2 regions of the Bacillus sp. JJ1562 genome follow, and region 1 is predicted to be linked to the other one. Evidence: riboswitches for the same ligand, from Rfam matches in the RefSeq annotation. Region 1 holds a riboswitch; the other holds the start of a gene.

Evidence for each region. A riboswitch is a leader RNA that binds a small molecule or an ion and turns the genes downstream of it on or off. The one in region 1 is predicted to bind lysine.
Region 2: it holds a riboswitch for lysine, as region 1 does, so the genes downstream of both, V7097_RS04510 (transporter substrate-binding domain-containing protein) here and V7097_RS08725 (aspartate kinase) in region 1, are expected to answer to the same signal.

What each region holds. Positions count from the first base shown of each region.
Region 1 is NZ_JBALOQ010000013.1:245,106-248,313, reverse strand. It holds gene uvrC (excinuclease ABC subunit UvrC) at 1-1,123, shown strand, start outside; lysine riboswitch at 1,190-1,367, shown strand; gene V7097_RS08725 (aspartate kinase) at 1,454-2,698, shown strand; gene V7097_RS08720 (YslB family protein) at 2,786-3,208, opposite strand, start outside.
Region 2 is NZ_JBALOQ010000006.1:39,381-42,588, forward strand. It holds gene V7097_RS04505 (amino acid ABC transporter permease) at 1-442, opposite strand, end outside; gene V7097_RS04510 (transporter substrate-binding domain-containing protein) at 508-1,344, opposite strand; lysine riboswitch at 1,446-1,625, opposite strand; gene pdxA (4-hydroxythreonine-4-phosphate dehydrogenase PdxA) at 1,716-2,678, opposite strand; gene V7097_RS04520 (four-carbon acid sugar kinase family protein) at 2,714-3,208, opposite strand, start outside.

The DNA of each region.
Region 1 (3,208 bases):
AGCGAAAGAATACCGCGATCAAATCACAAATATCGAAACAACGATGGAAAAACAGAAAATGACGATGACCGATTTTATTGATCGTGATGTATTCGGTTATTCCTATGATAAAGGTTGGATGTGTGTTCAAGTCTTTTTCATTCGTCAAGGTAAATTAATAGAGAGGGATGTTTCATTATTCCCATTTTATAATGAGCCAGAACAAGATTTCTTAACATTCCTGGGACAATTCTATTTGAAAGAAAATCATTTTAAACCAAAAGAAGTTCTACTTCCTAGTTCGATTGATCATGAGATTGCTGAGCAATTACTAGAGGTAAATGTACAACAGCCAAGTCGTGGGAAGAAAAAACAACTAGTTGACTTGGCAAGGAAAAATGCCAAAATCGCTTTAACGGAGAAATTTGCTCTGATTGAGCGTGATGAAGATCGGACAATCAAGGCAGTAGAAAACTTAGGTCAAAGATTGGGAATATACACCCCCCATCGGATTGAGGCATTTGATAACTCGAATATCCAAGGGACAGACCCTGTTTCAGCAATGATTGTTTTTACGGACGGAAAACCGGATAAAAAGGAATATAGAAAATATAAAATTAAATCGGTGCAAGGTCCTGATGATTATGAATCAATGAGGGAGGTTGTGCGGAGAAGATACAGCCGCGCTCTCAAAGAAAACCTTCCATTACCAGATCTTATAGTCATTGACGGAGGAAAAGGTCATCTTGCTGCAGTAAGGGATATTATAGAAAATGAGCTAGGTTTAGAAATCCCGTTAGCAGGACTTGCGAAGGATGATAAGCATAGAACTTCAGAGTTGTTGATTGGGGACCCACCTGAAATTGTGGAACTTCCAAGAAATAGCCAGGAGTTTTATCTTCTTCAACGGATTCAAGATGAAGTGCACCGCTTTGCCATTACCTTCCATCGCCAAGTTCGTGGAAAAAGTGCCTTTCAATCTGCACTTGATGATATTCCAGGAGTCGGGGATAAGCGAAAGAAAGCATTGCTAAAGCATTTTGGTTCAATCAAGAGAATGAAGGAAGCAAGCATAGAGGAAATCCAACAAGCCAATATTCCTCGGCCAACCGCTGAAGCCATCTTTGAAAAATTAAAGGAATAGGCGTTGCTATTTTGAAAATACTCTGATATAATCCTTAATAATATAATATACACTTCAATACGTTGAAGTGATGATAGAGGAGCGAGCTTTATCAGTATGCAATTGGAGGGGAATGAGCCCCTATGATTATTGCAGAAAGGAAAGTTCGCCGAAGTGAAAAAGGCCTCATACCTTTTTTGCTGGTCTTATGTTTAAGAGACGTAAGATTGTCAAGATGAGTTAATCTTGGAGAGCTATCTCACGATGTGACACGTTTTTTGTTTACGTATATCACAGCAATGAGATAATCTCATTGCTGTTTTTTATTATATTCAGAAAGAGGTTGAGGGCATGGGGATCATCGTACAAAAATTTGGAGGCACCTCAGTAGGGTCACCGGATAGAATTAAAAATGTTGCTAATCGTGTTATTCAAGAAGTGCAAGCAGGGAACCAAGTTGTGGTTGTTGTATCAGCAATGGGTAAAACAACAGATCAGCTAGTAAGCTTAGCAAATGAAATTACAAACTCGCCAAGCAAACGCGAGATGGATATGTTGTTAAGTACAGGTGAACAAGTAACAATCGCCCTTTTATCAATGGCAATTCAGGAAAAGGGGTATGAATCTGTATCTTACACTGGCTGGCAGGCTGGTATTGAAACTGAGGCTATACATAGTAATGCCCGCATTGAAAATATTGAAGTTTCAAGAGTAAGCGATCGTCTAAAAGAAGGGAAAATCGTTGTCGTTGCAGGATTCCAGGGAATCAGTGGCTCTGGAGATATAACGACTCTTGGACGGGGTGGGTCTGATACAACTGCAGTTGCACTAGCAGCAGCATTGAATGCGGACAAATGTGATATCTACACAGATGTAACAGGTGTATATACGACGGATCCTCGTGTTGTTCCATCTGCACGTAAACTTCATTCCATTTCCTATGATGAAATGCTGGAGCTTGCAAACCTAGGTGCGGGTGTACTTCACCCACGTGCAGTTGAATTTGCGAAAAACTTTGAAATGCCGCTTGAAGTTCGATCAAGCTTAGAGCTAGAAAATGGAACCATAATTGAGGAGGAAGTTTCGATGGAAAAGAATCTCGTTGTCAGGGGAATTGCTTTCGAAGACCAGATCACAAGGGTAAGAGTATCTGGATTACCAAATGAATTACACACACTTTCAACCATCTTTGGCACACTTGCAAAGAATGGTTTAAACGTAGATATCATCATTCAAAACACGACAGATCAAAATCATACAAATATTTCATTTTCAATTAAAACACCAGATTTACGCGACACTCTTGCTGTTTTAGAAAATAACAAGGATTTATTAAAATATGAGAGTATTCAGCATGAAGATGGTTTAGCGAAGGTTTCAATTGTTGGCTCTGGAATGGTTTCAAACCCAGGGGTTGCGGCTGATATGTTCCAAGTACTTGCACAAGAAAACATTGAAGTAAAAATGGTAAGTACATCTGAAATCAAAGTTTCAACTGTTGTTGATCAAGGAAGCATGGTTCTTGCGGTTGAAGCATTACATGATTCATTTAATTTAGCAGTGGTTGAAGAAGAAAAAGCAAAAGTCAAACTATAATTTGATGCATAGCGGGGCGTTCAAAGATAAATCTTGTTTTTGGGCGCCCATTTCTATATAAAAAGCCTGCACGTATTGTGCAGACTCTTATTCTTCAGTAATGTCTTTTTGATCCCATTTTACCGTGAAGATGATTTTTTTTGCTCGTCTTTTTTGTTGTTCATAGCTTTCAGTGATTCGATTTTTCTGTTGTTGAATTTGTTGAGCAAGAAAACCAGATTCAAGTTGGAATGTACAAATATCCTTTCGTTTAAAACGAGAAGACACGATCGTTCCATCTAAATGGAATTCAATAGAATTCTTATCCGAACGCTCTACCGTTAGGTCTCCCCATCCAGCATCATGAAAAAACGAAATAATTTCTTCAATTGTTGGTAAGGGGAATTTACGGGCAAGATTTTTTCCAGCCCAGTATAGAATCTGTGGAGTTTCTTTGCCAAGTAAATCAGGTATTAAAATTTCACGTATAAGTTCATAACCAAAAACAGAAACGGTCTGTTCACTTGAATT
Region 2 (3,208 bases), on a different contig from region 1:
TCCACATCGTTTGGAAATGATTCATTCCTATTGCATGCGCTGCTTCAAACTGTCCTTTATCAATCGAAACAATCCCACCACGAACATATTCAGCCATATAGGCTCCTGTATTGATTGATACAACAATAATCGCTGCAACAAAAACATTCATATCTATACCAAATGCTAACGCAGAACCATAATAAATAACCATGGCTTGTACAATCATTGGTGTTCCACGGAAGAATTCTATATAGATTGAGAGGATTACATTAATCACTTTTAAAAATATTTTGTTCACTCCACGTTCAGGCATTGGAATTGTACGGACTACTCCTGCTAACAATCCAATCGCTGCCCCAATAATCGTCCCAATAAGAGCAATCAAAAGTGTTACACCCGCACCACGAAGGAACATTGGCCAGTTTTCTGTGATTATTCGAATGACCCACTCAAAACTCATCTTTTTTCCTCCTTTACCCTATAAAACCGACTGTATGTTGATATACAGCCGGTTTCTGGCATTTATTATTGTGCTGCTGGTTGATTTTTAATTGCCGAATCCATAATGCTTGTTTGTTCTTCTTCTGAGATACCTGCTAAAATTTCATTGATTTTATCTGTTAATTCACTGCCCTTTTGAAGTCCAACAGCGATTGCTGTATCATCTGCTGATGTTTTAAAACCTTCATCAAACTCAACCATGACAAAGTTCTCATTTGCAGATGAAGCACTAATTCCTTCAGGACGCTCTGAAACGTATCCATCAATTATTCCTGATTCAAGAGCAACTCTCATTGCTGGGAAGTTGTCCATTGCTGTTTTCTTCTCCACACCTTCAATTTGATCAATCACTGAATAGTGGAACGTATTTAATTGAGCTGTAACTTTTGCACTGTTGAAATCTTGAATAGAAGTAGCATTTTCATACTTACTACCTTTCTTCACAACCATCACTAAATTTGAAGTATAGTAAGTATCTGAGAAATCGATTGCTTCCTTACGTTCTGCTGTCGGTGACATACCCGCTATGATTGCATCAATTTTCCCTGATTGTAAAGCTGGTACAAGACCATCCCACTCTGTTTTGACAATAACTAATTCTTTTCCTAATCCTTCAGCTACTTTTTTAGCGATTTCTACATCATATCCACCCGCATATTCTTTAGAGCCATCAATTTTAACTGCACCGTTTGAATCATCGTTTTGAGTCCAGTTAAATGGCGCATATCCAGCTTCAAGGCCGACTTTAAATGTATTATCTTCTGACGACCCGGAACCAGAACTATTACTTGTCCCACATCCTGCTAATAAAAGAATAGTTGAAATCAATAAAACTATGAATAATGATAACTTGTTTCTCATCATCTATTTCCCCCTGTTTTTTGATAAATTTCGACAAAAAAAACGACCCGAGATTTACTCAGGTCGCTGTATCGTCACCCTAAAGTCCTCTCTTTTATCTCAAATGAGATAGCACAACTCAATAAACCGGGGTTTATTGAGACAGTCCTGCAGCTCTTAACTGCAGACCCAGCATGTAATACTGAGAATATTACAAACTTCGGCGACATTTCCTTCTCCTTAGCATCACTGCTTCTCAAACTCCACTAAAGACTGTTAAATATCGCGCCTCTACCTCACTATTAAAAAGTGAGGTCTTATTTAATTAGTTTCTATACTACTATAATACCTATAAAACCGTCAACCAGTATTTATTAGCAATATCTAGTAAGTCACTCCGGTGCAAAATCTACTGCTTGGCGAATGGCTTCAATTAAGCTTCTCTCATCCGCAATCCCTTTGCCTGCAATATCAAAAGCCGTGCCATGGTCAACACTAGTACGAATAATGGGTAAGCCGACTGTTATATTCACGCCAACATCAAGCCCTAGTACTTTTACAGGTCCGTGCCCTTGATCATGGTACATTGCGACAACAATGTCGAAATCCCCACGAGTTGCACGGAAAAATAGAGTATCAGCAGGCAATGGACCAAATACTTCTATTCCTTCAGCTTGAGCTTTCTGTACACCAGGAATCACTTTCTCTTCTTCTTCGCCGTAACCGAATAGTCCATTTTCACCAGCATGAGGATTGATTCCACAAACAGCAATTTTTGGATTTTTAATTCCGGATTTTTTTAAAGTCTCGTCCGCTAATTTGATCACTTTATATACACGTTCAGAATTGATCATCTTGACCGCATCAAGAATCCCTACATGTGTTGTAACATGAATGACTTTCAAATTGGGTGCAGATAGCATCATCGAAAAATCTGTTGTCCCGGTTAAATCAGCCAAAATTTCCGTGTGACCAGGGTAAAAATGGCCAGCCTTATGCAAGGCTTCTTTATTTAAAGGTGCCGTGCAAATTGCATCTATTTGCTTCCGGTTTGCTAGTTCAATAGCTTTTGCCAAATATTCATAAGCTGCATGACCTGCTTCTGCAGAGACTTTTCCAATAGGCAAATCCTCCGGCAATAATTTAAGATCAAGACAATTGACAATCCCCATTTGAAAATCTGCATCATCAATATGTTGGATGGAATGAATATGGAGCTTAGAATGGACATAAGCTTTTGCCCGCTCAAGAATTTTCGCATCTCCGATTACAATTGGCTTACATTTTTCATGTACTTCTTGTTCAGCTAAGCTTTTTAAAATAATTTCCGGTCCAACTCCTGCAGCATCTCCCATTGTAATCCCAATGATTGGTCTTTGCTTCGTCACGTTCACACATCCCTTATCAAAAAGTGCATTGCATTTATCAATGACTCACGATTCCCAAAACCCCCGGCTTTCGTGACAGCCCACATATCTCTTTCATATCCTATTAATCTTCCAAACGGCAAACCTGGTTCTATTTCAGAAGCTAATTCCATTTCGTTAATCCCAAGCATAGAACAGACTGCCTTCGCCGTATCTCCACCGGTTAATATCAACCCATTAATTAATTGGTTTTGGTTACAAATATCTTTTGCCAAAGTTCCTAAGCTGATTGCAATTCGTTCACTAATTTCCACCTTAGTTAAACCTTGTATTTCACCCTCATTTTGGGCAATTTCGCGATTTTCTTCATTCGACTCAACATACACAATATAATGCTTAGCATTGGAATGTGATTTCATTTCTTTTAAAATGGAGCTTGACTCAAAGACTGGTTGAATTAATTTCCGGACATCTAATTTAATGGAATACACATCTTCTAATCGAGTTGCTTCCTCAAG